DNA from 3 places in the Hydrogenibacillus sp. N12 genome. Region 2 is predicted to be linked to each of the others. Evidence: riboswitches for the same ligand, from Rfam matches in the RefSeq annotation. Region 2 holds a riboswitch; each other region holds the start of a gene.
The links. A riboswitch is a leader RNA that binds a small molecule or an ion and turns the genes downstream of it on or off. The one in region 2 is predicted to bind S-adenosylmethionine.
Positions count from the first base shown of each region.

Region 1: it holds a riboswitch for S-adenosylmethionine, as region 2 does, so the genes downstream of both, K2M58_RS06080 (methionine ABC transporter ATP-binding protein) here and K2M58_RS02460 (methylenetetrahydrofolate reductase) in region 2, are expected to answer to the same signal.
Region 3: it holds a riboswitch for S-adenosylmethionine, as region 2 does, so the genes downstream of both, K2M58_RS03680 (homoserine O-acetyltransferase MetX) here and K2M58_RS02460 (methylenetetrahydrofolate reductase) in region 2, are expected to answer to the same signal.

Region 1 is NZ_CP080953.1:1,302,390-1,312,472, reverse strand. Features, by position in the region: gene K2M58_RS06125 (hypothetical protein) at 1-172, shown strand, start outside; gene K2M58_RS06120 (polysaccharide deacetylase family protein) at 203-1,333, opposite strand; gene K2M58_RS06115 (hypothetical protein) at 1,447-1,761, shown strand; gene ytvI (sporulation integral membrane protein YtvI) at 1,901-2,992, shown strand; gene K2M58_RS06105 (iron-containing alcohol dehydrogenase) at 3,111-4,274, shown strand; gene K2M58_RS06100 (AAA family ATPase) at 4,563-5,501, shown strand; gene K2M58_RS06095 (methionine gamma-lyase family protein) at 5,564-6,859, shown strand; gene lexA (transcriptional repressor LexA) at 6,997-7,638, opposite strand; gene pdaA (delta-lactam-biosynthetic de-N-acetylase) at 7,821-8,738, shown strand; SAM riboswitch class I at 8,835-8,950, shown strand; gene K2M58_RS06080 (methionine ABC transporter ATP-binding protein) at 9,086-10,083, shown strand, end outside.
Region 2 is NZ_CP080953.1:515,544-525,626, forward strand. Features, by position in the region: gene K2M58_RS02450 (hypothetical protein) at 1-555, shown strand, start outside; gene K2M58_RS02455 (NAD(P)-dependent oxidoreductase) at 706-1,674, shown strand; SAM riboswitch class I at 1,876-2,027, shown strand; gene K2M58_RS02460 (methylenetetrahydrofolate reductase) at 2,183-3,139, shown strand; gene metE (5-methyltetrahydropteroyltriglutamate--homocysteine S-methyltransferase) at 3,315-5,603, shown strand; gene K2M58_RS02470 (aminotransferase class I/II-fold pyridoxal phosphate-dependent enzyme) at 5,823-7,082, shown strand; gene merA (mercury(II) reductase) at 7,253-9,019, shown strand; gene K2M58_RS02480 (bis-aminopropyl spermidine synthase family protein) at 9,147-10,083, shown strand, end outside.
Region 3 is NZ_CP080953.1:777,272-787,354, reverse strand. Features, by position in the region: gene K2M58_RS03705 (IS256 family transposase) at 1-639, opposite strand, end outside; gene K2M58_RS03700 (ParB N-terminal domain-containing protein) at 735-1,004, opposite strand; gene K2M58_RS03695 (OsmC family protein) at 1,263-1,712, opposite strand; gene K2M58_RS03690 (beta-class carbonic anhydrase) at 1,793-2,419, opposite strand; gene K2M58_RS03685 (O-acetylhomoserine aminocarboxypropyltransferase/cysteine synthase family protein) at 2,486-3,787, opposite strand; gene K2M58_RS03680 (homoserine O-acetyltransferase MetX) at 3,879-5,015, opposite strand; SAM riboswitch class I at 5,147-5,363, opposite strand; SAM riboswitch class I at 5,507-5,691, opposite strand; gene K2M58_RS03675 (transposase) at 5,996-7,285, opposite strand; gene K2M58_RS03670 (transposase) at 7,735-9,024, opposite strand; gene modB (molybdate ABC transporter permease subunit) at 9,457-10,083, opposite strand, start outside.

The sequences.
Region 1 (10,083 bases), 790 kb from region 2:
CGTTCTCCTCGCGGCCGGGACGGCGCTCTGGCTCTGGCTGGCCTATCGTCCCTTGGCGCCGGCGGCGGTCTGGGGCGCCGTCGCCGTCGGCGGCCTGAGCGGCCTTCGTTTCGAAAAGCGCCTCGGCCCGCCGCTCCGCACGTCCGGCGGCCGCCTTCGCCGCCGCCCGTAGCCGGGCGGCCGAAGCGAGCGGACCCCGGCGTCAGGGCCGGGGGCCGCTCGGCGCCGGGAAGCGGTAACCGGCGCCGCTCAATCGTTCGAGGATGGGCGCCATCGCTTCGGCGGTCGTTTTTTTGTCGTGAAAGAGGATGACGGCGCCGGAAAAGGCATGGTCGACCACCGTCCGGACGATGTCGTCCGGACGGCTGAATTCCCAGTCTCGAGAGCCGAGGGACCAGTTCATCATCTGCATGCCTTCCCGGGCGAGGATCTTCCGGATCGCTTCGGCTTTCGCCCGATCCTTCGTCGGCATGACGCCGTACGGCGGCCGGAAGTAGGCGGGCCGCACGCCGGCGGTTTTTTCGATCCAGTCGTTCAGGCCGATGACCTCCCGTTCGATCTCGGCCGGGGTAAGGGAGGCCAGGTTTTTGTGGGACCAGGTGTGGTTGCCGAGGAGGTGCCCTCGCCGGACGATCTCCCGCACGAGCGCGGGGTGCGTTTCGGCGTAAATGCCGTTTAAAAACCAGATCGCCCGGACGTGGTAGCGATCGAAAAGGCCGAGCAGCGCCTCGGTGCTCTCGCCCCGCGGCGCGTCGTCGACGGTGATGAGGACGACGCGCTCCGCCGGCGCTCGAGGGGCTTGGACTTCCGAGGAGGCGCCGGAGCGGGCGCCGTCCGCTTTCAGCGTGAACGACTTCGGGTCGACGAAGTAAGCTTCGCCGGCCTCGCCCCCGGAAGGCGGGCCGGGCTCGGCCACCGGCGCCGGCGGGGAAGCCGGGAGGATCGCCCCCGGAGCGTCGGCGCCGGCGCCGCCGAGTGGGTGGATGACGGTTTCGTGCGGTGAAGGATCCGGCGCACCGGCAGGATCGTCCGGCATCCCGGGACGATCGGCCGGGACTTCCGCGACCGGCGGCGCCGGGACTTCTCCCCCGGCGTCGGCCGGCCTGTTTTCCCTCGCCGGTGCGCGGTCCAACGCTTCATAAGGGGAGGGGGCGGCCGGCCCGACGGCGGACCGGGCGCAGCCAGCGGCGAGGAGGAGCAGGAGGGCGATGAGGGCGGCACCCCCCGAGCGGCGAAAAAGCGGGCGGAAGGTCGATGGAGCGGGGTGCCGGAAGGGGAGGGGGCGGATGTTCGGCCGGCCGATGCCGGACCCGGAGCGGTCGGGGCGGCGCATGGGAGGCCTCCTCGCTTCCGTTTCTTTCATTATACATTTTGTCAGCGAAGGGGACTACATACGGCCCTTTTCCCCGGTACACACTACGGGTGCGCCGGGAAGGAGGGAGCAACATGGCGGAACGAGGCTGGGGCGCGTTTTTGCTCGGTGCCGGGCTGGGGCTCGTCGCCGGGGCGCTTTCGCAGCAGTTCGGCCAGGTGGCGGGGGGCGCCGTTCAGCAGGGCCGTCAGATGCTTGCCCGGGCCAGCCGGGCCTTAGGCACCGGCGCCAACGAGCTCGCAGAGATCGCCGAGGAGATGGCGGCCCGGGCGACGCCGACGCTCCGGGAAAAGGCCGGGGCGAAGGCCGCCGGATCGACATCCGCGGCGGACGCCCTCCGGCCGGATGCGGCCGCCGACGCCGGTCTGGGGAACCTCCTGGACCGGTAACCGCCGGGGGCCTTAGGAATCCAACCGGCAGCGCGGGACGAAGCCTTCGGGCCTCGAAGGCTTCGTCTTTTCTTCGGCCCGCTTCCCTTTTGCTCCGCCTCGTTTCGTGGTATGCTAAAAACCGGCAGGTGAACCCGGCGTGTTCGAATATTACCGGAAATATGCCCGAACGATCTTCGACATCGCCGTGATCGTCTTCACGGGGTATGTCCTGATGCTCCTGGCGAGCCTGATCTTCCGGGTGGCGAAGCCGATCGTCTACGGGCTTTTCCTCTACGTCCTCATCCACCCGTTCGTCGAAGCGCTCGCCCGCCGCCGGGTGCACCGAGCGGTGGCGACGACGATTGTGATGCTCGGATTTTTGCTCATCTTGTTCGGCCTCGTGACCCTCGGCGCGGTCATCCTCGTCAACGAGCTCAATTCATTGGCGCAAAATTTACCTGAATATATGCGTTACTTGCAACGGCAATTTGAACAGCAGACAGCCCACCTGCAGGCTCGACTCGATCGGGTCCCGCCGGAAGCGATCGAGGAGGTGCAGCGGTATCTCACGCAGGCGGTCGACACGATCAACGCCTGGCTTAAAGACGGCGTCCTCATGCTCTTCAACCTGGTGAAGGGCGTGCCGTTCCGCGTCACCCAGTGGGTGATCAACTGGGGGCTTGCCGTGATCATTGCCTTTTTTTTCAGCTTGGAGTATGATCGCTTTCGCGAAGCGTTCCACACCCGGGCGCCGGGGACGCTCCGGCGGGCCGTTCGCTTCCTGCAGGAAAACGTCCTCTCCGGCCTCGGCCGCTACGTGAAGGCGCAGCTTAAGATCGTCTCCATCACGGCGATGATCATCTTTGCCGGCATGATCCTCCTTAGGATGCCGAACGCCTTTTTCGTCGCCCTCCTTTCCGGCATCGCGGATTTCGTGCCGATCCTCGGCATTTCGTCCCTTTTTCTGCCGTGGATCGGCTACCATCTCATCGTCGGCGATTTTCGCACGGCGCTTTGGGTGACGGTTCTCTATGCCGTCGTCGTGGTCGTGCGGCAGATCGTCGAGCCGAGGATCGTCGGCGAGTCCCTCGGGGTGTCGCCCTTCACCATGCTGGCGGCGATCATCGTTTCGATGTCGCTCTTCGGCGCCGTCGGCATCTTCGTTGCACCGGTCGTCGTCATTCTGATCAAGGCCTTGATTGAGCAGGGGTACTTCGCCCGGTGGATCCGCTGGCCGGAAGATCGATGACGGCCTGCGGAGCGATCCGGAACTTCGGATCGGGAAGCCCAAAAGGGACCGGAGAAGGAGAGCGGGTTCGGCGAGAACATCCGAGACCGAAGTCGCATGAAAAAAGGAGGGTAGATCCATGCAATCATTTCAGTTTTATAATCCGACGCGCCTCATCTTCGGCCGGGGGGCGGTGGAGCGGCTGCCGGAGTTCCTCGGCGGCATCCGGCGGGTGCTTTTCCTCTACGGCGGTGGAAGCATCAAACGAAACGGCGCCTACGAGGACGTCACCTGGGTGCTGAAGCAGGCCGGCGTCGAATGGGTTGAGGTCTCCGGCGTCGAACCGAACCCCCGCGTCGGCACCGTCCGCCGGGCGGCGGCGATCGCCCGGGAAGCGAGGGTCGAGGCGGTCGTCGCCGTCGGCGGCGGGAGCGTCCTCGACGCGGCCAAAGGCGTGGCGGTCGCCGCGGTGGGCGAGGCGGACATCTGGGACGTCGTCCTCGGCCGGGCGACGCCGGAGGCGGCGCTTCCCGTCTATGCGGTGCTGACCCTCGCCGCGACCGGCTCTGAGATGAACAAAAACTCGGTGCTCACGAACGAGGCGACGAAGGAAAAGTACGGCTGGTCGTCGGAGCTCGTCTATCCCCGGGCGTCGTTCCTCGATCCGGCGTACACCCTCACGGTGCCGAAAGACCAGACGGTCTACGGCATCGTCGATATGATGTCCCACATCTTCGAGCAGTATTTCCACACCGTGGAGAACACGCCGGTGACGGACCGGCTGGCGGAAGGGCTCCTCCAGGCGATCGTCGAGGCGGCGCCGAAGCTCGTCGAGCGGCTCGACGACCTCGCGCTCAGGGAGACGATCCTCCTCGCCGGGACGGTAGCGCTCAACGGGACGCTGTCGATGGGCGTCCAGGGCGACTGGGCGACGCACAACATCGAGCACGCCGTCTCAGCCCTCTTCGATATCCCCCACGCCGCGGGGCTGGCGATCCTGTTCCCGCACTGGATGCGGCACGTCTACCGGGTGCGGCCGGAACGGTGGGCGAATCTCGCGACGCGGGTGTTTGGCATCGATCCGGCCGGGAAGTCCGTCGACGATCTCGCCCTGGCGGCGATCGAGCGGCTGGAGGCGTTCTGGCAAGGCCTCGGGGCGCCGACCCGGCTTCGGGAGTTCGGCATCACGGAGGCGGACGTCGAGGCGATCGTGGAAAAATCCCTCGCCCGGCGGGGGCCGTTCGGCCATTTCATGACGCTCGATGCCGACGACGTGCGGGCGATCGTCCGGGCGGCACTTTAAGGCCGGAGCCGGAACGCCCCCCTCGAGGGGACGGGCGGTGGCCGCTTCGGCGTCCGCCGGCCTCTCGGTCGCGGGCCGCTCGGCGGGATCGGCCGGCGAACGGATTTCCGCTCCGGGGTGCGCCGGCCGGTCGCGTTCCCGGACGACTGCCCCCTGCCGCCGATCGGCGAACGGCCCGAAGGACGGGGATGCGCCTGGGCGATGAAGCGCCGGCGGGGGCAATTCGGCGGAGTGTCACCGACTCTGGGCACGGCGCATACGGTATAAACGCCCAGAAGGAGGGAGAGCATGCCGCGCTATCAGATGTCGGTCGTCATCGATCACCCCCGACGGACGGCTCCGGCGGGGATCGCCGACGACCTTCGCCGGTTTGCCTCCGATCCGGAGCTCAAGGTGGCCGACCGGGAGGCGCTCCGGGAGGCGATCGGGGCGCTGGAACGCCTCGTCGGCCTGGACGACGTCAAAAAACTGATCTACACGCTCATCGCCCAGCGCCTCGTCAACGAACGTCGCCGGGCCTACGGGCTCAAGACCGAGCGCCAGACGGTCCATATGATCTTCCGCGGCAACCCCGGCACGGGGAAAACGACCGTCGCCCGGCTGCTCGGCCGGATTTTCCGGGAGCTCGGGGTCTTAAGCCGCGGGCATCTGATTGAAGTCGAGCGGGCCGATCTCGTCGGCGAGTACATCGGCCATACGGCCCAGAAGACGCGGGAACTCATCCGCCGGGCCGTCGGCGGGATTTTGTTCATCGACGAGGCGTACTCCCTCATCCGGGGCGGGGAAAAAGATTTCGGCCGCGAAGCGATCGACACCCTCGTCAAAGGGATGGAAGACCACCGGGACGACCTCATCGTCATCCTCGCCGGCTACGACCGGGAAATGCTCGCCTTCCTTCAGGCCAATCCCGGCCTCCCGTCCCGGTTCCCGCTTCAGATCGTCTTCCCGGACTACCGGATGGAAGAGCTGTTAAAGATCGCCGAGGCGATGTGCGCCGAGCGGGAGTATCGCATGGACGCCGGCGCCCGGCGCAGGCTTGAAGAGCGGATCGCCCGAGCGATGCTCAGGCGGGATGTGCCCTTTGCCAACGCCCGCTTCGTCCGAAACGCCGTCGAGCGGGCGATCCGGCGGCACGCCGTCCGGACGGTGCGCCAGGGGACGACGTCTCGGGAGGCCCTCATGACGCTGACGGCGGACGACTTCGCCGACGACGGGGACGGCCTGTAGGTGGGGACGGCCGGACGGACGAAAAAGCTCGATGAGCTCCATCGGGGAAAGGACGGACGCCGTTGACCGACATTTGGACGCGAAGCGATCGAACCGACGATGAAGATCGCCGGAGGCGGGCGGAGGCGATCGTCGCCGAGGCAGAGGCGGGGCTTCGGCCCGCCTTTTCGGCGATCGAGGCGGTGGAACTGGAAAACGTCCGTCGGGTGCTCGACGCCTTCCGGCGGCATCGGGTGGGCGAAGGGCATTTTGCCGGCTCGACCGGCTACGGCTATCACGACCTCGGCCGGGAGACGCTGGAGGCGGTCTTTGCCGACGTCTTCGGCGGCGAGGCGGCGATCGTCCGGCCGCATCTTCTCTCCGGGACGCACGCCATCGCCGCCAGTCTCTTTGGCCTCCTTCTTCCCGGTGAAAACCTCGTCATCGCCACCGGGGAGCCCTACGACACGCTCCGGCCGGTGATCGGTCCGGAGGGGCGCGGCCAGGGAAACCTCCTCGACTACGGGATCGACGTCCGGATCGTGCCCCTTCACCCGGACGGCGGCATCAACCTCGACAAGATGCGGGCGGCGATCGACGAGCGAACAGCGGTCGTGTTTTTTCAGCGTTCACGAGGGTATCAGGAGCGACGCTCGTTTTTTGTCGCCGAGCTCGCCGAGGCGATCCGGGCGGCCAAAATGAAAAACGCCGCCGTCACCGCCGTCGTCGACAACTGTTACGGCGAGTTCGTCGAACCGATCGAACCGCTTCACGCCGGCGCCGACGTCCTTGCCGGCTCTCTCATCAAAAACCCCGGCGGCGGTCTCGTCCGGGTCGGCGGATACATCGTCGGCCGCCGGGCGGCGATCGAGCGGATCGCCGCCCGGCTCGTCGCCCCGGGGATCGGGCTCGCCGTCGGGGCGGCGCCGGGGGGCTGGCTCGAATTTTATCAGGGGCTCTTTCTCGCCCCGCACGTCGTCGCCGAGGCGCTCAAGGGGGCGCATCTGACCGCGGCGGTCATGCAGGCGGTCGGCTTTCCGGTCGATCCGCCGCCCGGAGCTCCCCGCACGGACCTCATTCAGTCCATCTCCTTCGGCGACCGGGAGACGCTCCTCCGCTTTGCGGAGGCGGTTCAAGCCCACTCGCCGGTCGAGTCATACGTCCGGCCGACGCCGGGGGCGATGCCCGGATACCGGGACCCGGTCGTCATGGCCGCCGGGACGTTCGTCCAGGGAGCATCGATCGAGCTTTCGGCCGACGCGCCGCTTCGGCCCCCGTACCGCGGTTACCTGCAGGGCGGACTCATGTACGCCCACGTGAAGCTCGCCCTGATCGGCATCCTCGTCCGTCTGGCGGAAGCGAGGCGGATCGCCCTGTAGAGCGTTCGGAAAGGCGCCGATGCCGCTCGCCGGGGCAAGACCGGCCCACGCGCCGGGCCGGCGATTCGAGCGATCAGGCCGACGATCGGTCGGACGGGACGGCGTTCAGGCGAAGCCGGCCCCGGCGGTGCGGTCCTCTACCGGTCGTAAAAGCGGATGAGACCGACGACGCGGCCGAGCACGGTCGCCGTCGCCAGCTCCATCGGCGGGTAGTTCGGATTTTCCGCCGCCAGCCGGACGACGCCTCGGGCCGGATCGGGATAAAAGCGCTTCACCGTCGCCTCCCCGTCTTCGGTCATCGCCACGACGATGTCGCCGGGGTTGGCATGGGGAGTCTTTTCGACGATGACGAGGTCGCCGTCGTGGATGCCGGCAAGGATCATGCTGTCCCCTTCGACCCGAAGGAGGAAAGCGTCATCCGGCGTCCGGGCGGCGGGGAAGGGGAGGTAGCCCTCGATGTTTTCCACGGCGGTGATCGGCCGTCCGGCGGTCACCTTGCCGACGAGAGGGAGGTAGCGGACGTCGCCATGGGCCTCCCGTCCCTCGGGCCCGAGAAGCCGCATCCCTTCGGCGCTCAGCCGAAGGGCCCGGGGCCGCTCCGGATCTTTTTCCAGCATGCCCTTTTGCACCAGGCGATTGAGTTCAAAGTGGACGGACGACGTCGACGACAGCCCGACGGCTTTCCCGATCTCCCGCACCGACGGCGGGTAACCGCGCTCCCGGAGCGAACGGGCGATCGCCCGAAGGATCGCCCACTGGCGGTCGGAGAGGTCGGACATCGGGAACGCCCCTTTCGCGGAGATTTTTCCATCGGTTGCCCCCATTGTAACAGACCTTGCCCGACAAAAACAGATGTTTTCGTCAGGCGGCGAGATCGGGCCGTCGATAGCGGCGCCCCTCACCGGCCATACTACAAAAGAACCAACCCCGGCCGCCGTCCGGGGAGCGGGGAGGGGCGGACATGCGATTTTTGGGCCTTCGGGTCGTTCTTGCGCTCGGGGTTTTTACGGCTTCGGCGTTCGGGTCGGCCGCCTGGGCGGCGCGGGCGGCGCTCGGCGTCGCATCGGATGATGGTTCCGCCGGATCGGTCGACCGGCCCGCGTCGGAGGCGAACCTGCCCGGCGGGGTGGAGACGAGGGCGTACCACTGGGGCTTTCAAAAAAGCCGCGACGGCCGGCCGCCGTCGATCGCCCGGGAAGGGTTTCAGGCGCTGATCGAGCGGTACGGCGCGCTTTTTTACGATGAAAAGGGAGGCAAGGTGCTGTATCTTACGTTTGACAACGGTTATGAAAACGGTCAGACGGCTCGCATTCTCGACGTGCTTAAGGAAAAGAACGTGCCGGCGACGTTTTTCGTCACCGGCCACTACCTCCGGTCGGCGCCGGAGCTCGTTCGCCGGATGGTCGCCGAAGGGCACATCGTCGGCAACCATTCGTGGAGCCACCCGGACATGTCCGCCCTGAGCCCGGCCGAGATGCGCCGGGAGATCGAGCGGGTGAACGCCGCCATCGCGGAGCTCACCCCGCAGCGGACGACCGTCTTTTTCCGGCCGCCCCGGGGGGTGTTTTCCGAACGGCTGCTTCGTACGGTACAGGAGATGGGGATGGAGACGATCTTCTGGTCCGTCGCTTACAAAGATTGGGAACGGGACGTCGTCCGGGGGGCGGATTACGCCTACCGGCAGGTGATGGGCCAGCTTCACCCCGGCGCGGTCATCCTTCTGCACAGCGTCTCCAAGGACAACGCCGACGCCCTCGGCCGGATCATCGACGACGCCCGGGCGCAGGGGTACGACTTTCGCAGCCTCGAGGACTGGCGGCTTCGGGAGCGGAGCCTCCTCACGCCGGAAGGGGCGTCGACCGGCGATGACGATACCTGAAATTTTTGCGCTTGACAATCGACCCCGACCGCTCTACAATCGCTCCAGTGAGTTTTCCGTTCGGTTTCTCCGGACAATCGCATCGATCTGGATAAGCCCTTATCCAGAGCGGCGGAGGGACTGGCCCGATGAAGCCCGGCAACCGGCACGTCCGTGCCAAGGTGCCAATTCCAGCGGTAAGGCCTGAGCGGTGACTTACCGGCAGATAAGGGAGGCGACTCCTTTCCGTGCCGGCCGCCGGCCGGGCGGAAAGGATTTTTTTATGCGCAAAACCGGGGTTCGGTGAAGAAGGACTCCGTGAGGAAGGTTTCGGCCGGAAAGGTTTCGCTTAGGAAGGAGGAGGCGGCATGCTCGCCGCGACCGCCCCCGTGGAGATCCCGCCCGATGATGAGGCGATCATTCGGCTCGAAAATGTACAAAAAGTATACGAAGGCCGCGGCGCGCCCGTCGAAGCGCTGAAAAACATTAACCTCACCATCCGCCGCGGCGAGATCTTCGGCGTCATCGGCGAAAGCGGCGCCGGGAAGAGCACCCTCATCCGGCTGATCAACTTTTTGGAGCGGCCGACCGGCGGCCGGGTGTGGGTCGACGGCGTCGATCTGGCGACCCTTTCCTCGGAGGCGCTCCGGAAAAAACGGATGAAAATCGGCATGATCTTCCAGCATTTCAACCTGCTCTGGTCCCGCACGGTCTTTGAAAACGTCCGCTTTCCCCTCGAGATCGCCGGTTGGCCGAAGGACCGGGCCCAGGATCGGGTGGAAGCGCTTCTCGACCTCGTCGGCCTCCGGCACCGGCGGGACGCCTATCCGGCGCAGCTTTCCGGCGGGGAAAAACAGCGAGTCGGCATCGCCCGGGCCCTCGCCAACGAGCCCGACATCCTCCTGTCCGACGAGGCGACGAGCGCCCTCGACCCAAAGACGACGGACGACATCCTCGACTTGATCCTTTCGATCAACCGCCGCTTCGGCATCACTGTCGTCCTCATCACCCACGAGATGCACGTCATCGAAAAAATTTGCGATCGGGTCGCCGTCCTCGACCGGGGCGTGATCCAGGAGGTCGGGCCGGTCCCGGACGTCTTCAGCCGGCCGAAGTCAGCCGTCGCCCGACGTTTCATCGCCGAGGTCTTTGACACCCCCTCCGACGGCAAAGGCGCCTCCGGACAGGCGGAAGGGGACGGGCGGCGCACCGAGGCGCTCCGGCTCGTCTTCGTCGGCGCGGTCGCCGAAGCGCCGATCATCCACCGGCTCATCCGGAGCCACGACGTCGAGGTGAACATCCTCCGGGGGGAGATCAAGCGCCTGAAAGACGTCCCCTTCGGCACCCTGACCGTCCGCCTCACCGG
Region 2 (10,083 bases):
TTTTGCACGGAGGAGCAGATGGAGGAACTCCTCCGGGATCTGAGCGCGCGCGGCGTCGCCTATACCGCGGAACGGAGCGAGACGTCGCAGATCATCCGCCTGGGCGGAGCGGAAAACATCACCCTCGAATTCCGCTTCCGGGAAGACGGGTACAAGCTCCTCAACCGGCGGTTGACGTTTCATGACCCTGTGATTGCCGAAATCTTTCGTGACTTTGTCGTTCGATATAAAGGCCACGCGACGATCAAGCTGTATCGGTCCGACACCCTCTACATCCATCACGTCCAGTACGGCGAGGTCGTCCGCATCACCGAAGTGTCCGGCAATCAGCGGAAGGTGCTTCTGGACAAGAAAGAGACGGTCACGATGGAAAAGGTCATGCAGATGTTCCTGCTGAACGAGATCGAAAACCGGATCCCGAAGCTCCGGGAAGCGGTCGACGCCGAGCTCGACCGCTTACGGGAAGCCCTTGCCGCCGGCGATGCGGCGGGCATCCGGGCGAGCAAGGAACGGCTCAAGAAGCTCCGGCGGGAGATGCTCCTCTACGAGGTCTGACCGCGCGCCGAACGGAGAGCCGCCGCGTACAAAAAGAGGGCGGCGGAAGCGGGCGCGCGTTTTTTGTCCCGTTTGGGGCCCTTTGGGTTCGTTTTTTGCGTTCGCGAAAAAAGTTCTGTGTCCGCGAAAAAAAGGCGCCGAGGTGGGAGCATGCGGATCGGGTTCATCGGGCTCGGCACGATGGGCCGGCCGATCGTCGCCCGCCTGCTCAGGGCGGGGTACGCTGTCGTCGTTCACAACCGTTCCCGGGGGGCCGTCGAATGGGCCGTCTCTCAGGGGGCGGTGGCGGCGGATTCCCCGGCGGCGGTCGGCGGGGCCGCCGATGTCGTCATGACGTCGCTTCCGTACCCGGAGACGGTCGAGACGGTCTACTTTGGGCCGGGCGGCGTCCGCGAAGGGGCCCGGCCGGGGCAGATCTGGGTCGACCTCAGCACGATCGCGCCGGCCCACGCCGAAGCGTTTTACGGGCGGGCGAAGGAGCTCGGCGTCTTTTTTCTCGATGCGCCGGTCTCCGGCGGGCCGATGGGCGCCGAGGCGGGGACGCTCACGATCATGGTCGGCGGCGACGCCGAAGCCTTTGAGCGGGTGCGGCCGGTCCTCGCGGCGTTCGGCCGGATGATCGTCCATCTCGGCGGCCCCGGCAAGGGAAGCGCCGTCAAGCTCATCAACAACCTCCTCGTCGCCGTGCACACCGTCGCCCTGTCGGAGGCGTTCGTCCTCGGCGCAAAGGCAGGCGTGGATCCGGCGGTCCTTCACGCCGTCCTCAAGGCGAGCACCGGCCACAGCTTCATGATCGACCGGACGATCGATCTCATCCAGGATCGGGATTTTGCCCCTCGGTTCAGCATCGCGCTCCTGCACAAGGACGTCCGTCTGGCGCTTCAGTTTGCCGAGGCGATGGACGTGCCCCTCGCCCTCGGCGCTCAGGCGCAGGCGCACCTCGTTCGGGCGATGGCGGAAGGACACGGCGGCGAGGACGTCGCCGCCCTCATCCGTCCCCTCGAGCGGACGGCCGGCGTCTCCGTGGTGCGGGGGGAGCGGGCCGGCGGCGGGACGAAAGCCGACGGGGCGGGCGCCGTCGGGGCGGAGGCTCCTTACGCCGGCCGTGAAAGCGGCTGATCCGATGCCGGCGGTCGAAGCGCTTGAGCGGCCGGCGCCGGGGCCGCCGGGACCCCCGGGCGGTGCCGCCGAACGGGGGAAAACCCCTGCCGGTACCGCTTGACAGCGGCACCCGGAAGCCGTACAATAGGCGCAAGATTCGCGGAGCCAGAAGCTCTGGGCACAACCGAATCGATGCGCCGCCGTTTTTTCGGCGGCACCTTCTTATCGAGAGCGGCGGAGGGACTGGCCCGATGAAGCCCGGCAACCTTCCCGGCGCGGGGAGCCGAAAGGCCTCCTCGCCTACGGGCGCACGGCGTGCCCCGGGAAAGGTGCCAACTCCTGCGGCCGCACCGGCGGCCGAAAGATAAGAAGGGGGTGCGTCCTTTTTGCCCTCTTCTTATCGAAGAGGGTTTTTTTATGGCTTTTCTCGGGAAAGGAGGTGGACCGGCGATCCGGCCGCCCGTTTCAGGGTCGGCCGGACCGGTGAGCGATGTCCGACCGCAATCCTTGCTGCGCCATGCCGGAGGTGGTCGTGGAGCTCGACCCGCCCCGGGCTCCGGCGTTCGACCGCTACTTGCAGGCGGCCCGGCGGCTTCAGGCGGCCGGGGTGACCCACATCACGATCGCCGACAACTCCCTCGCCCACGCCCGGCTGTCCAACGTCGTCGCCGCGGTGCTCCTCCGGCAGGCGTTCGGCCTTTCACCGGTCGTCCATCTGAACAGCCGGGACCGGAACCTCCTCGCCCAGCAGTCGACCGTCCTCGGCCTGTTCGCCGCCGGGGTGCGGCATTTTCTCCTCATCAGCGGCGATGCGCTGGCGCTGGGCGATCATCCGGACGGGAAGGCCGTCTACGAGACGGACAGCCTCGGGCTCATGGAGCGGTTCCGCGGGCTTCGGGCCGGCGTCGACTTTTTCGGCCGGCCGCTGGAGGGCCCGCTGGACGTTTGCTACGGCGGAGCGCTCAACCTCGGCCGCACCCTCGGCCCGCACCTCCGGCGGCTCGCCGCCAAGGCGGACCGCGGTGCCCGGTTTTTCTTCACGCAGCCGATCTTCGATCCGGCCGACCTCGAGCGGCTCCTCGAGGCCCGGGCGCTTCTCGGCGGGCGCGGGACGCTCTACATCGGCATCATGCCGCTCATCTCCGCCGCCAGCGCCCGCTTCCTCGCCGGGGTGCCGGGGATGAACGTCCCGTCGGACGTCGTCCGGGCCCTCGAGCCGTATACCGGCGAGGCGGCGATCGAAGCCGGCCTCGCGCAGGCCGAGGCGCTCATCGAGCGGGCGTTCGAGCTCGGGTGGACGCGGTTTTACCTGATCACCCCGTACCTCCGGGCGTCGACGACCGCCCGCCTCGCCCGGTTCGTCTTGGCGCGGCGGCCGCCCACCGGCGCCTCGCCGGCGGACGACGGTTCGTCGGGGGTCGGGACGTCGGCACGGCCCGGCGCTTCGGTGGGCGTCGAGGCTGCCCCGGAGCTCGGGCCGTAGCCAAACGCCGACGCTCCCGCGCTTCTCGCGCCCGACCGGTCTCCGGCGCCTCGCCGGAGGCCGCCCTTTCGGCGGCCGAAGCATGGCCGCCCGGCGCCCTTCCCCAAGCGTTTGACCTCGATCGGGCGTGCCGAAGGCGTCGGCGCGCCGCCAGCAAAGGAGTGACCTTCCGTCCATGATCCAGACCGCGAACCTCGGCTATCCCCGCCTCGGCCCGCGCCGGGAGTGGAAGCGGGCCCTCGAGCGCTACTGGCAGGGGAAATTGACCGAAACGGAGCTTCACGACGCCATCCGGACGGTGTACCGCGACGCCCTCCGGCGGCAGGCGGCCTTCGACCTCACGTGGGTGCCGGCGGGCGACCTGACCTTCTACGACCCGATGCTCGACCTCGCCGTCACCTTCGGCCTCGTGCCGGCCCGCTTCCGGGAAGCGTACGGCTACGCCGGCGGGCCGGTCTCCCTGGAGCTTTATTTTGCCATCGCCCGGGGGAGCGACCGGGTGCCGGCGGCGGAGATGACGAAGTGGTTCAACACGAACTACCACTACATCGTCCCGGAGCTCGACGCCGTCGCCGCCGGCCGGGCGCCGGAGATCGCCGACAACCGGCCGCTTCAGGCGTACCGGGAGGCGCGGGAAGTCGTCGGGGAGCGGGCGCGGCCGGTCGTCGTCGGGCCGTACACGTTCGTCCGGCTGAGCAAAGGATATCCGGAAGCGGCGTTCGCCGAGGTCGTCCGGGCGTTCGTCCCGGCGTACCGGGCGCTCCTCCGGTCGCTGGCGGAGGCCGGGGCGGCGTGGATCCAGATCGACGAACCGGCGCTCGTCCTTGACGTTCCGGCCGACGACATCGCCCTCCTCCATGAGGTCTACGGGGCGCTCGCCGAGGCGGCGGCACCGGCGAAGCTCATGCTCCAGACGTATTTTGAGGCCGTCGAGCATTATTCCGATGTCGTCCGGCTGCCGGTGGCGGGGATCGGCCTCGACTTCGTCGACGGCCTCGCGGACAACCGCGCAAGCGTCCTCCGGCACGGCTTTCCGGAGGACAAGGTCCTCGGCGTCGGCCTGATCCCGGGGCGAAACGTCTGGCGGGCGGACCTCGAAGCGGGGGCGGCCTTTCTCCGGGAACTCGCCGCCGTCGTGCCGTTCGAGCGGATGATCCTCTCGCCGTCGACGAGCCTCCTCTTCGTTCCGATCAGCCTCGAGCGGGAGACGAAGCTCGATCCGGCGCTTCGGGACGTCCTCGCCTTTGCCGACGAAAAGCTCGCGGAACTCCGGCTCCTCGCCCGGGCCGATGCGCCGGACGCCGAGGCGGAGGCGGCGTACCGGGCGTCGGCGGAAGCCCGGCGGCGGTTTTTTGCCGCCCATCCGTTTCCGGCGCCGGAGGCGGTCACCGCGGAGGAGACGACGCGGGCGATTCCTTTTGAAGCTCGAAAAAAGATCCACGCCGAGCGGTTTTCCCTGCCGCTTTTTCCGACGACGACGATCGGGAGCTTCCCGCAGACGAAAGACGTCCGGGAGGCCCGGGCCCGCTTCCGGAAGGGCGAACTCGACGCCGAGGGCTACAAAGCGTTCATCCGGGCCAAGATCGCCGAGTGGATCCGCATCCAGGAGGAGCTCGGCCTCGACGTCCTCGTCCACGGCGAATTCGAGCGGACGGACATGGTCGAGTACTTCGCGGAAAAGCTCGGCGGCTTCGCCTTCACCGAGCACGGCTGGGTCCAGTCGTACGGGTCCCGGGCGGTCCGGCCGCCGATCATCTACGGCGAGATCGTCTACCGGGAGCCGCTCACCGTCGAGGAGACGGCGTACGCCCAGTCGCTCACGGAAAAGCCGGTCAAGGGCATGCTCACCGGCCCGGTGACGATCCTCAAGTGGTCGTACCCGCGGGAGGATGTGCCGCCGGAGGCGATCGCCTATTCCATCGCCCGGGCGCTCCGGAAAGAAGTCGAGGCGCTCGAGGCGGCGGGCATCCGCATGGTTCAGGTCGACGAACCGGCGTTCCGGGAGGGGCTGCCGCTTAAGCGGCGGCACCGGGACCGGTATCTCGACTGGGCGGTGCGGGCGTTTCGCCTGGCGACGGCCGGCGCCCGGCCGGAGACGCAGGTGCACACCCACATGTGCTACAGCGAGTTCGGCGACATCATCGACGCGATCAAGGCGCTCGACGCCGACGTCATCTCGATCGAGACGTCCCGGAGCCACGGCGAGCTCATCCAGGCGTTCGAGGAAAACACGTACGACAAAGAAATCGGCCTCGGCGTCTACGACATCCACTCGCCGCGGGTGCCGGACGTCGAGGAAATGAAAGCCCTCGCCCGGCGGGCGCTCCGGGTGCTTCCGAAGGAAAACTTCTGGATCAACCCCGACTGCGGGCTCAAAACGCGGGACGTTCCGGAGACGATCGCCTCGCTCAAAAACATGGTGGCGGCGGCCCGGGGGCTTCGGGCGGAGCTCGGCGAGCAGTGAGGTTCCGTAGGCTCCGACCGGCGGCCGCCGGGCCGGCGGCGCGCCCGCTCGGGTCGGAAAAGGGTTTCGTTCGTCCGAGCGGGATGCGGTTCGGTCGGCGCCGGGATCGAAAGATGTCGGGCTCGGCGGATGACGCGATCGTCGGGCGCCGGGCTCGGCGGTTTTGAACGGTCGCGGCGCTCCGGGCGCAAGACGGGGCAAGCGGGGAGGGAGAGCCCCATGGAAAACAGGCACTACGCCACGCTGGCGGTGCACGCCGGCCTTCCGGACGACCCCCACGGCGCCATCGGCGTGCCGATCTATGCGACGGCCGCCTTCGGCTTTGCCTCCCTCGACGAAGGGGCGGAGCGGTTTCGAACGGGCCAGGGGTACACGTACAGCCGGATCCACAACCCGACCGTCGCCGCCCTTGAGGAACGCCTTCGGGCGCTGGAGGGGGCCGACCGGGCGATCGCCTTCGCCTCGGGCCAGGCGGCGACGGCGGCGGCGCTTTTGGCCCTCCTCCGGGCCGGCGACGAGCTCGTCGCCGGGCGCGGCCTGTTCGGCCAGACGCTCGGCCTTTTCCATCAGGTGTTCGCGCCCCTCGGCATCCGGGTGCATCTCGTTCCGCCGGAGCGGGAGGCGGTCGCGGCGGCGCTCAGCGCGCGGACGCGGGCGATTTTCGTCGAGACGCTCGCCAACCCGGCCCTCGAGCTCCCGGACTTTGAGGGGCTCGCGGAGGTCGCGGAAGCGCATCGCGTGCCCCTCGTCGTCGACAACACGTTCGGGGCGGTCGGCGCCGTCGTCCGGCCGCTCGAGCTCGGGGCCCACGTCGTCGTCGAAAGCCTCACCAAATGGGCCTCCGGCCACGGGACGGTCCTCGGCGGCGCCGTTCTCGTCCGGCGCGCCGACCTCTGGCAGGACGTGCCGGCGCTCCGGGAGGCCGGAGCGGGCGGCCGCGCATCGGGGGACGTCTCCGGCGAGGAGGCGTATGCGGCCCGGGTCCGGCAGCTCGGGCTTTCGCTTCTCGGGATGACGCTTTCGCCGTATCACGCCCATACGCTCTTCTACGGTCTCGAGACGCTCTGGCTCCGGATCGAGCGGGCGAGCCGGACCGCGGCCGAGCTTGCGGTTTACCTCCGGACGCTTCCGGGCGTCCGGGCCGTCCGCTACCCGGGGCTTCCGGACGACCCGGCCCACGGGCGGGCGCGGCGGTACATGCGGACGTTTGGGACGATGCTTACGGTGGACGTCGAGGGCGGGCTCGAAGGCGCCCGGGCGGTGCTTCGGCGCTGCCCGCTCAAGATGGCCGCCAATCTGGGGGACGCCCGGACGATCGTCGTCCACCCGTGGACGACGACCCACAGCCGCCTGCCGGAAGAGGAGCGGCTCCGGGCCGGCGTGACGCCGGGGCTTTTGCGCTTCTCGGTCGGGCTTGAAGATCCGGACGACCTCAAAGCGGCGCTTTACGGGTGTTTCACCGCCGCCGGGGAGCGATAAAGGAGGCGGCAGCGGCTTCTCGGCGCCCCGGCTTCTCGGCGCCCGACCCAATGGCCCGGCGTTTGGCCTGCCCTCCCCCCCTTGACCCTGGACCTAGGTCCAGGGTTTATGCTTTGGATGGACCGAGTGCCGAAAGGCTGCCGGAAGCCGGAAGAAAGAAGGGATCGATCATGGGGCGGGATGCGGTGTTTCGCCTCGCGGTTCGGGGGATGTCGCGCAAAGGGGGCGAAAGGGCCGTCGTTCGGACGCTTGAAGCGGCGGAGGCCCGGGAGATCGCCGTCGACGTTCGCCTCGGCGAGGTGCGGTTTGCGCTCCCGGACGGCGGGTCGCTGGCGGGGGTTCGTTCGGCCGTCCGGGCGGCCGGATATACGCCGGGGGAGGCGGTCCGCCGGACGGCGGAAGCCGGCGAACGACCGGCGTCGCCGGAGGTCGAAGGCGGGTTTCGGCCGGCGAACGAAGGCGGCGGTTCGGTTCCGGCAAACGTGGACGGCCCTCCGGCGCTCCGGCCTGAGTCCCGGCGGGCCCGTCCGCCGAAACGCGATCCGGACGCCTTCGACCTCGTCATCGTCGGCTCCGGGGCCGCGGCGTTTGCCGCCGGCATCGAGGCCGTCCGCCGCGGAGCGCGGGTGGCGATGGTCGAACGGGGCGTCGTCGGCGGGACGTGCGTGAATGTCGGCTGCATCCCGTCGAAGATGCTCCTTCGGGCGGGGACGGTGCGGGACCGGGCCCAGCACCCGCCTTACGACGGCCTCGGGACGTCTGCCGGGGCCGTCGACCTGCCGCGGCTCATCGCGGCGAAGGACGCCCTCGTCGCCGAACTCCGCCGGGACAAATACGAGCGGCTCATTGACCACTACGGTTTTACCCTCCTTCGGGGCGAAGGGCGGTTTCGGGACGCGGCGACGCTCGAAGTCGACGGGCGGCCGGTCCGGGGCCGGGCCTATGTCGTCGCCACGGGACGCCGTCCGGCGGTGCCGGAGATCCCGGGGCTTGCGGCCGTCGACTTTTTGACCAGCGAGACGCTCCTTTCGCTCCGGCACCCGCCGGAGCACCTCATCGTCATCGGCAGCGGGATGATCGCTCTCGAGCTCGGCCTCACCGTCCGCCTGCTCGGGGCCCGCGTGACGGTCCTCGGCCGGGGGCCGCGGCTCCTTCCGGCCGAGGAGCCGGAGGCGTCGGCGGCGCTCCTTCGCGCTCTTGAGCAAAAAGGCATCGCCTTTTTGCTCGGCGCCCGGATCGGGCGTGTGGAGGAGGCCGCCGGCCGGACGCGGGTGCTCGGGGAAAAAGACGGACAGCCCTTCGCCGTCGAGGGGGACGCCCTCCTCGTCGCCACCGGCCGCCGGCCGAACACCGAGGCGCTTTCTCTCGAGCGGGCCGGCGTCGCCGTCGGATCCCGGGGGGAGATCGTCGTCGATGCCCGCCTCCGGACGAGCGCGCCGCACATTTATGCGGCCGGCGACGTGACGGGACTGCCGCCGTTCGTCTACGTCGCCGCCCACGCCGGGGCGGTGGCGGCGGAAAACGCCCTCGGCGGCGAGCGAACGGCGGTGCTCGAGGCGGTGCCGCGGGTGCTCTTTACGTCGCCGGCGCTGGCCCGGGTGGGGCTCACGGAGGCGGAGGCCCGCCGGATGGGGCGGGCCGTGCGGACGGCGACGCTCGACCTCGGGCAGGTGCCGCGGGCGATCGTCGGCCGCGAGACGGACGGCGTCTTCAAACTCGTCGTCGACGCGCCGACGGGCCGTCTTCTCGGCGCCTCCGTCGTCGCCGAGGACGCCGGAGAAGTGATCGCCGCCGCGACGCTGGCCGTTCGGGCCGGGCTTACGGTCCGGGACCTTCGCGAGACGCTTTTTCCGTATCTCACGATGGCCGAAGGGCTCAAGCTCGCCGCCCTCGCCTTCGACGTCGACGTGCGCCGGCTTTCGTGCTGCGCCGGTTGAGGCCCGACGGCGGGCCCGCTCCCGGCTTTTTCCGAAACGAACGTTTGACAGGCCTCTTCGAAATCGATACAATCAAAACCCGGCGGCCGGACGGGCGCCCAGCATCGTACGGAAAGGAGCGGTGCCGGTGCAGCGTTCCGAAGCACGGCTTGCCGCCCGCCGGATCGAGGAACGCCTGCTTTGGGCGCTCCAGCACGGGGAGCGCTCGTACTGGGGCGTCCTCCGGGACGGCGAGGCGCAGGCGGATGCCGTCGTAGGGGCGCTTCGCGCGCTCCTGGACGCCGGGGAAGTGGCGACGAAGGAGGACCGGTTCGTGCTCACCGAGGCCGGTCGGGCGCGGCTTTCAGCCCTCGCCCTCGATCGGCTGGTCGATCCCGGGTGCGAGGCGTGCGGCGGACGGGGGATGCGCCTGAAGCCGCCGTTTGACGGGGTGCTTCAGGCGTTTCGCGAACGGCTCAAGCGGCGGCCAAAAGCGGCGCCGGAGTTCGACCAGGGCGTCGTCACGCCGGAGACGGCCGTCCTCAGGCTTTCGCTCCTCGCCCGGCGGGGGGACCTGGCGGGGCGGGACCTTCTCCTCCTCGGCGACGATGACCTGATGAGCCTCGCCGCCGCCCTTTCGGGCTTTCCGCGGCGGGTTCACGTCCTGGACGTCGATGCGCGGGTCGTCGCGTTCATCCGGGAGGTCGCCCGGGAGGAAGGCTGGGATCACGTCTCGGCCGAGGTGTACGACGTTCGGGAGCCGCTGCCGGCGGCGCTTCGGGGGGCGTTTGACGTCTTTTTCACCGATCCGGTGGAGACGCTCCCGGGGATTCTCCTCTTTTTGAGCCGGGCGACGGAAGCGCTTCGAGAAGGCGGCGCCGGCTATTTCGGACTTTCCTACCTCGAGGCGTCGTGGTCGAAGTGGCGGGACATCCAGCGGGGCATCCTCGAGATGGGGTATGCCATCACCGACGCGCTGCCGGCGTATCAGGATTACGAGCTCGAGGACATCGTCGCCCTCGGCTATCCGGTCGCTCAGGCAGCGCCGGTCGCCGTTCGGGAGCCGGATGTCCCGTTTTACCGGA
Region 3 (10,083 bases), 260 kb from region 2:
AAAGAACTCCCGCCAGCTGGCCTCCGATTCGCTGTCGCCCAACATCAAGCCAAGAATCTCACGGTACCCTTCTTCGTTGATGCCAACAGCGATCATGGCCGCTCGAGAGCGAACACGCCCTTCCTCCCGAATCCGGAGTACCAAAGCGTCCACCAGCAGGAACGGATAACGATGCTCAGCAAGGCTGCGATTATTCCATCCCTGAACGATGGGATCAAGGCGCTTGCACAGCTCGGAGACCGTGGACTTCGAGAACGTCGTGCCGCACAACTGCTCGGTGACTTTCGCCACGTCCCGGGTGGACACGCCGTTCACCACCATCTCCATCAGGGCGATGATGAACGCTTGTTCGCTGCGCTGGTACCGAGCAAACAGCTCTGTGGAGAACTGGCCATTCCGGACCCTCGGAACCCGCAACACCAGCCGCCCCACACGGGTTGTCAGGGTGCGGGTGACTGTTCCGTTGCGATAGCCTTGGCGTTCTTTCGTGCGCTCGTATGGCGCCGCTTTCAGATGCTCCTGCACTTGCGCTTGGAGGATCTGGTTGACCACACTCTCCACCAGCTTTGCCACGCCTCCATCCCGCTGAAAGAGGCCTTCCAAAATCTCGTCGTCCACGGTAATCTGGTACTGAGCCATCCGGTATCCCTCCTGGTGAAGTGGTTTCTTCTCCGTCTCACATTCTACCAAAGAGGGCCGGATGGCTCATTTTATGTCACCTGGACCATCCGTTTTTACACATGATACCGGACACGACTAGTATAGCGGAGATGTGTTAAGGCCAGATGAACGGAAGATAAAGATTGTGTAAAGCGGGCGATCATTGCGCCGACCACTGGCCGCGTGCCCGTCGCCGGCAGGGCGATGAACTTTACCTGAGCACCGGCTGCATTCAAACCGGTGATAAGGCCGTTCTGTTCGATGTCCCGGGCGAGTTCTTCGATGTCGCCGAAGACTTTGCGTATCCGGTCGCCGATTCCGATCTTGTCGATGTCGACGAGCATGTTCTCGTTTCCCGACCGTATCTGGGATTGACCGTCAAATATAACGTCCCCGTCGCCGGAGGCGCCGGGAGAAACCCCGCCCGTTTACCGGTCAACCGCGTGATTATCGAGCCGTCACGGGCGAAGACGGCTCAAAAAAGACGGCCCGGGTGGGCCGTCGGCAGGACATTTTCATTTCACGCCTTCGAAGAAGATGCGGGTATCTTTAGGAGAAAGAAATTCCTCCGTCGGGATCGTGCCTCTCCCGATCCCCGATGCTCACCGCCCGCTCTGCGCCGGCGAAACGGCCAGCGTCGGCACGCCGCGGAGCGTGTCTTTCACCGGGCAAATGCGCTCGACGTGTTCGATAAGCGCCCGAACCCGATCCGCGGCGGACGGGGAGTCGATCGCGATCCGATAGCGAATTTCTTGAAATCCCGGGCGGACGTCCGGCGCTTTTTCTAAAAATCCGTCCGGATCGAGGTCGCCCTCCACATCAATCGTCACGCCGCGCAGCTCCACGCCGTGCCGCTTGGCCAGCAGACTCACCAGGACGCTTATGCACCCGCCGAGCGCCGCGAGGACGAGCTCCACCGGGTTCGGGCCCTGGTCCGTTCCGCCGAGCACCGGCGGTTCGTCGATGACGATCTGTTTGTCGCGGATGTGCGCGACGGCGCGCACGCCCTCTCCGGACCACTCGACGCGAGAGGCAAAGGTCTGTTTGGCCATGCGGTTTCCCTCCACTCCTGATCTTCATCTGGCATGAACGTGATAGGCGCGGCGCCCTTGGCGGCGCCATCCGGATGCGGTCATCCGTCCCCCCTCGGTGAATCCTGAACCCGCCCCAGCAGTTCATCGCGCGTATTCACGCGCCGGCTCAACCGTTGATGCGGTCGGCGCAGACGATGGGACTCAACTTCATACACATATCCGTTGATGACCGTATCTTTGGGAATCAAGGGGTGATTCCGCAAATACTCGACCTGGGCAATGGTCGCATCGTCAACACTTTCAAAAGTCCGGAACCACCGAGCGAATGCTCCAGGGTCCGTCAGCGTCAGTTCGGGAAGCGAGGGGTCCAGCTGAACGCGTTCCACATCGATGTTGAATTTGGCCCGGAGCGCCTCGACGATTTCCTGGCCCTGAGCCGTCATCATTCCACATTCCGTGTGATTGATCACGATGATCTCTTTCGTTCCAAAGAAATTCACACTCAGAGCCGCCGAACGGATGACATCATCGGTGACCACGCCCCCGGCGTTGCGGTAGATATGAGCATCGCCGGGCTGGAGGCCGAGCATTTCTTCCACATCCAACCGCTCATCCATGCATGCCAGGACAAACAACCGCCGGTTATTGGGAATTCCCCTTTGTCTCCGAAGCACCCACGCTTCGTGCTTTTGGATGGTTTCGTCGATTTGCTGACTCAAGCTCACGGACCCTTCCCCCCTTCATCGAACCGGTAGATTGACGAACATCATCGTCCGCCGCACAGACGGCGGTCAGCCGGATACCGGCGCCGACACTTTGGCAAACGCCTGATCGAGATCCCAGATGAGGTCGTCGACGTTTTCCAGGCCGACCGACAGGCGGATGAGGTCCTCGCTCACCCCGGAGGCGCGGAGTTCTTCATCCGAGAGCTGCGAATGCGTCGTCGTCGCCGGATGGATGATGAGGCTTTTCGCGTCGCCGACGTTGGCGAGATGCGACCAGAGCGTGAGGCTTTCGATGAACTTCCGCCCGGCTTCCCGGCCACCGCGGATGCCGAAGGTGATGACGGATCCCGCACCTTTGGGCAGGTACTTCTTCGCCAGTTCGTGCGACGGATGCTCGGGAAGTTCCGGATAGTTCACCCACGCCACCGCCGGATGGCCCTTTAAGTACCGGACGATGCGCCGGGCATTTTCCACGTGCCGGGCCATCCGGAGGGGAAGCGTCTCCAGGCCCAGCGCGACCTGGAACGCGCCTTGCGGGTGAATCGCCGGCCCCATGTCCCTGAGGAGCTGGACGCGGGCCTTGACGATGTACGCCGCCGGGCCGAACGCCTCGCGGTAGACGACGCCGTGATAGCTCGGGTCCGGTTCGTGAAGCGACGGATAGCGTTCCTTCGGCCAGGCAAAGCGTCCGCCGTCGACGATGATCCCGGCGATGGTCGTGCCGTTGCCAGTGAGCCACTTCGTCGCCGAGTAGACGACGACGTCCGCGCCGTAGTCAAACGGACGCACCAACACCGGCGTGGCGAACGTGTTGTCGACGATGAGCGCCACCCCGTACTCGTGGGCGATCTTCGCCACCGCCTCGATGTCGAGCACGTCCAGGCTGGGGTTCCCGATCGTCTCGGCGAAAATCGCCTTCGTCTTCTCGGTGATCGCCCGGCGGAAGTTCTCCGGATCGCGCCCGTCGACGAAGCGCACCTTGATCCCATAGCGCGGGAGCGTCACGGCAAAGAGGTTGTACGTGCCGCCGTAAAGCTGGCTCGCGGCGACGATCTCGTCGCCGGCGCCGGCGATGTTCAGGATCGCCAGCGTGATCGCCGCCTGACCGCTCGCAAGCGCCAGCGCCCCAACGCCGCCCTCCAAAAGCGCCATCCGTTCTTCAAGGGCCGTCACCGTCGGATTGTGGATGCGGGTGTAAATGTAGCCCGGCTCTTTTAAGGCGAACAAATTGGCGGCGTGCTCGGTGTCGCGAAAGACGTACGACGTCGTGTTGTAGATCGGGAGGGCCCGCGCGCCCGTCACCGGATCGGGCTGAAGCCCGCCGTGGATGGCCAGCGTCTCCAGCGCCCACTGCCGTTTTTCGCCCATTCTCCGATCCCTCCCGGATAATGTTCAATCGGTGCACGCTTCAAGCGACGGTCGGAATGTCCGATCGGAATGACGACAGGGATGCCGAACTCTATAGGAATGCCGAGCGAAAGTCCTGCGTCACCGATCCGGGGCACGATTCGGCCTGTTCCAGCTGTTCCCGGATGATTCCGCCCCATTTTTCAAACTCGGTGAGAAATCCATCGTGGCCGTAGAGGGTGTCCACTTCAAAGTAGCGCGCTTCAACGCCACCGGCCCGAAGCCGATCGACGAAGGCGGCGATTTCCTGCGGCGGGTAAAGAAGATCGCCGCGATAGGCGAGGGCGACGACGCGGGCGCGGATGCGCTTGATGGCTTCCTCGATCCCGCCGCGACCGCGGCCGAGGTCGTGGGCGTCCATCGCCTTGAGCAAATACAGGTAACTGTTGGCGTCGAATCTCCGAGCGAGCTTTTCGCCGTGATGGATAAGATACGATTCGACCTGGAAGCTGACCTCGTCATGCCGACGCCCCCACCCATCGCGCTCGGCCCGTTCAAAGCGGCGGTTGAACTGATCGGGACTGCGGTACGTCACCATTCCCGCCATCCGGGCGATGATCATCCCCGCTTTGGGGGGATGCGCCGGGTCGTAGTAGCCGCCGTTCCACGCCGGATCGGAGAGGATCGCCAGCCGCCCGATGGCGTTAAACGCGATGGCGTAATCCGAAAGACGCGGCGTGACGGCGATGGGGATCAGAAGGTCCATCCATTCGGGGTACATCACCCCCCACTCGAGCGCCTGCATCCCGCCGAGCGATCCGCCGATCACCGCCCGCAGGCGGCGGATGCCGAGGCGCTTTAAGGCGAGATATTCCGCCTGCACCATATCGCGCACCGTGATGAACGGAAACTCGGGGCCGTACGGCCGGCCGGTTTCGGGATTGGTCGACGTCGGGCCGGTCGAGCCGTCGCATCCGCCCAGGACGTTAAACGTCACCACCTGATAGCGGTCGGTGTCGATCGGCTTGCCGCTCCCGATGAGCCCGGCCCACCAGCCCGGGTCCTCGTCGGTGCCGACGGCCACGTGATTGCCCGTAAGCGCGTGGCAGACGAGCACCGTCGGACCATCTCGCGGCCCGACCCGCTCGTAGGCCAGCCGCACATCCGGAAGGACGCGGCCGCTTTCCAGGCGGAGCGCGCCGATGGACACCGTTCCCACTTCACGCGTTTTAAGGTCCATGCTCACCATCGACGCTCCCCTCTTTCCGTCTTGGTCTGAAAAAAACCACAAAAATACGATGGCCGTGAAACCCGATGACCATGAAAAAATCCCTCTTCTGGATAAGAAGAGGGATTTCGAACCGCCGTCGAAATGCCCTCTTCTTATCTCTCGGCACGACCGCGCGCAGGACGCTCCCCCTTCCCCCGTCCATGGCGCTCGGCACGTTCCGCAGGAATTGGCACCAGATCCTGCGCGGCACCGCGCTTTCAGATTCACGCCGGGCCTCAAGCGGTTCCGACCGTGTGTGACCGGGCGTCCTCGCAGGATGGTTGCCGGGCTTCATCGGGCCAGTCCCTCCGCCGCTCTCGATAAGAAGCAGGGTCGGATCTTCGGTTGTCAGGTGCGGTCCGCTTTCACTCGGAGGAGGCCGCATTTCCGGTCGGCCGCATCTCCGGTCGCGCATCAAAAAATCCCTCTTCGTTGATGAAGAGGGATTTTCGCTCCCGCGATCCTCCCCCTTCTTATCTCTCGGAATGGCTAGGCACCCCGGACCTCCGGTCCAAGGCCTCCATTCCGCAGGAGTTGGCACCTTTTCCCGCGGATCCAGCGTCGGCACAGGCGGCTTCCCCGCCGAGTCGTGCCGACTCCCCGGGACGGTTGCCGGGCTTCATCGGGCCAGTCCCTCCGCCGCTCTCGATAAGAAGGTTTCGCTGAGACGCTTCGTGTTGGGTGTCATTCCGTTGTGACCGAAAGCTTGCGACCATTTTATCAACCGGTCCGCCGGTTGTCAAGAACTTGAGGGCTCGAGCTTTTTTCGCTGTGCCTGTATCTCGGTCTGACCTGCATCAGGCCATCTTCAGTTTTGGGGGATTCCACGATTCTTTCTTTAAACAAGATTGGTTTTCATGCATATATTCCCCGTGTTTTTAATAAAAAAGACAATACTCCACCTCCCTTTTTCCAATCCACGGAAAAAAGGTAAACAAATCTATCCTTCTTTTCCTCCACTACGCTACCTGCACAAAACTCCTCAGTTTCCCTGACCATCCCTCGCGCAGACGTCCAAGCGCCATCCCCAGCATGACCACCAGCGCAAACCCCACCCGCACGCGCATCTTCTTCAGCCCTCGGATGGTGTGCGTCTCAAAGCCGTACATCGTATCTAGACGGGAAAACACGCACTCCACCGCCGTGCGCTTGCGGTACTCTCGCGCCCATCTCGCGCTCCCGCGCGCAATCGGCGGAAACAAACGCCGATCCACGTCCATCCGAATGCGCAATCCTCTCGCCACGGGGCACTGAGCCACTCCGGCACAGGAGAGGCCGTAGGCCTTTGCCGGACACCGCTTTTTCAGCGTTCCGCGCTTCTCTTCAAAGCCTCCTTCGGCCATGGTCCGCATGGTTCCCGTTTCTGGACACACGCAGAACACGCGGCCTTTGTTGTCATACACCACGTTTGTTTGCCCCTCAAGAAGCCGCGTTGCCTCGCCGTCGCGCCAACTGGCCCGGATGTCGATCACCGGCCGGATGCGGTGTTCGTCCCACAGGCGCATGATAAGTTTTGAGTCGTCATAGCCTTTGTCCGCGGTAAGCACTTCGGCACGCGCGAGCACTTCTGGACGTTTTGCTTGCAGCTTTTCCAGAAAGGCATGGGCTGTGGCGACATCGGCTTTTGAGGCGGGTGTCACGGTGTAGGCCACCGGCAGTTCATGAGTGCTGTCGACGATGAGATGCAGCTTGTATCCAAACCACCGGAGCTTTGTCGCGTTTCCCTCGCGGTCGTGCACCGTCTTAAACCCATAATCCGCATCTCTGTCTCGCCGCCCGTCGGGTGCGGTGTTTTTCGGCCGGTAGCGCGCGTACGACCGGATGGCTTTGCTGTCCAGAGCCAGGCGTTTTCCGTAGTCGGGAAGGTATGTGGCCACAGCTTGCTGGAGCGCGACAAAGAGGGACTCCAACTCGGCCTCATGGGCTTCAATCCGTTTCCAGAAGCGACTGAAGGCCGCGGCACTTGGCACGCGGTCACCGAAGCCCAAAAGCCAGCGCAACTGTCCGTTTCGGCTCAGTTCGCGTCGCAGGGATTCGACGCTCGGGTGCTGGAACACGACGAGGGCGATATACGCATTCCACATGGCCCGCACGGGATAATCGTCCCGGCCCCTGCCGCGGGCTTTCTCCAGTTTTTGCATGAGCGCTTCGTCCGGGAGATGTTCAAGGACAAGCCTCAGGCGTTCGAGATCGCCGAGTCCGGCAATTTCGTTCCACGAAAACAGGGAGCCTTGTGGTATAATGGCCATACAGGTCTACTCCTTTGGGCAGGTTCTCCTCCTTTTGAGTTTACCAAAAGGAGCGGCAACCTGCTTTTTTATGTTCAAATTTTGGGTTCCTCTTTTGTGGGGTAAGTATTGTCAGACAACTTTTTCGACATGGCTCTGAACGACCCAGAAAGCGTTTGCCCCCACCTTTTCGGTGGGGGATTGACCGTTTTGTGAAGGTGAAAGTGAGCCGAATACCAAGGGATTCGGACAGCGAAAAAGGCTCGGCTCGAGCTTTTTTCGCTGTCCCTATTCTCGGCCTGATTTGCATTAGGCCATCTTCAGTTTTGGGGGATTCCACGATTCTTTTTTAAACAAGATCGGTTTTCATGCATATATTACCCGTGTTTTTAATAAAAAAGACAATACTCCACCTCCCTTTTTCCAATCCACGGAAAAAAGGTAAACAAATCTATCCTTCTTTTCCTTCACTACGCTACCTGCACAAAACTCCTCAATTTCCCCGACCATCCCTCGCGCAGACGTCCAAGCGCCATCCCCAGCATGACCACCAGCGCAAACCCCACCCGCACGCGCATCTTCTTCAGCCCTCGGATGGTGTGCGTCTCAAAGCCGTACATCGTATCCAGACGGGAAAACACGCGCTCCACCGCCGTGCGTTTGCGGTACTCTCGCACCCATCTCGCGCTCCCGCGCGCAATCGGCGGAAACAAACGCCGATCCACGTCCATCCGAATGCGCCATCCTCTCGCCACGGGGCACCGGGCCACTCCGGCACAGGAGAGGCCGTAGGCCCTGGCCGGACACCGCTTTTTCAGCGTTCCGCGCTTCTCTTCAAAGCCTCCTTCGGCCATGGTCCGCATGGTCCCCGTTTCCGGACACACGCAGAACACGCGGCCTTTGTTGTCATACACCACGTTTGTTTGCCCCTCAAAAAGCCGCGTTGCCTCACCGTCCCGCCAGCTTGCCCGAATGTCGATCACCGGTCGGATGCGGTGTTCGTCCCACAGGCGCATGATAAGTTTTGAGTCGTCATAGCCTTTGTCCGCCACAAGCACCTCGGCACGCGTGAGCACTTCTGGACGTTTTGCTTGCAGCTTGTCCAAAAGGGCATGGGCTGTGGCGACATCGGCTTTTGAGGCGGGGGTCACGGTGTAGACCACCGGCAGTTCATGAGTGCTGTCGACGATGAGATGCAGCTTGTATCCAAACCACCGGAGCTTTGTCGCGTTTCCCTCGCGGTCGTGCACCGTCTTAAACCCATAATCCGCATCTCTGTCTCGCCGCCCGTCGGGTGCGGTGTTTTTCGGCCGGTAGCGCGCGTACGACCGGATGGCTTTGCTGTCTAGGGCCAGGCGCTTGCCGTAGTCGGGAAGGTACGCGGCCACAGCTTGCTGGAGCGCGACAAAGAGGGACTCCAGCTCGGCTTCATGGGCTTCAATCCGTTTCCAGAAGCGACTGAAGGCCGCGGCACTTGGCACATGGTCACCAAAGCCCAAAAGCCAGCGCAACTGTCCGTTTCGGCTCAGTTCGCGTCGCAGGGATTCGACGCTCGGGTGCTGGAACACGACGAGGGCGATATACGCATTCCACATGGCCCGCACGGGATCATCGTCCCGGCCCCTGCCGCGGGCTTTCTCCAGTTTTTGCATGAGCGCTTCGTCCGGGAGATGTTCAAGGACAAGCCTCAGGCGTTCGAGATCGCCGAGTCCGGCAATTTCGTTCCACGAAAACAGGGAGCCTTGTGGTATAATGGCCATACAGGTCTACTCCTTTGGGCAGGTTCTCCTCCTTTTGAGTTTACCAAAAGGAGCGGCAACCTGCTTTTTTATGTTCAAATTTTGGGTTCCTCTTTTGTGGGGTAAGTATTGTCAGACAACTTTTTCGACATGGCTCTGAACGACCCAGAAAGCGTTTGCCCCCACCTTTCGGTGGGGGATTGACCGTTTTGTGAAGGTGAAAGTGAGCCGAATACAAGGGATTCGGACAGCGAAAAAGGCTCACCTTTTTACCACAAAAAGTGCCCCCTGCACCGAAGCCGTTCCTTTTTCCGACCGGTCGGGATATACCGAGCTGAGCCGGAAGGCGCTCACCATCGTGGCCAGGACGAGTCCGTAACTCGGAATTCGGAAGCCGCGCCCAAGCCGCGTCCGATCTCTCCCGTACCTTTGCGGCGCCCCGGGCCCAACGCTTCAAAACGGGCGGGCTCGGGCACCGGGGGCCCCGGCCCCGTCTCCCAGCCGGTAGCGCAGCACCCGCCGGCGGCTGAACGCCAGGAACCAGTACATCACGGTCATGCCGAAGGCGAAGACGATCAGCGTGTAGATGAGCGCCCGGTCGTTCTCCCCGTTGGCCACGGCAAAATAGATGGCCAGCGTCAGCGTATCCGTCTTCCCCGGGATGTAACCGGCGAGCATGAGCGTGGCGCCGAATTCCCCGAGCGCCCGGGCGAACGAGAGGACGATGCCGGCGAGAAGCGTCGGCCAGGCGAGTGGCAGGGTCACCGTCCAGAACACCGTCCACGGCGATTTGCCGAGCGTCCGCGCGGCAAGCTCAAGCTTTTTGTCGACGCCCGAAAACGCGGCGACGGCGTTTTGATACATGAGCGGGAAAGCGACGACGCTGGAGGCGACGACGGCGCCGAGCCAGTTGAAGACGAATTCGACGCCGAAAAGCTCGTAGAACCATCGGCCGAGCGGGCCGTTTTTGCTGAAAAGCGTTAGCAGAATAAACCCGAGCACCGTCGGGGGAAGCACCATCGGCAGAATAAACAGCGTCTCGAGGATATCTTTGCCGGGAAATCGACGGCGGGCCAAAAG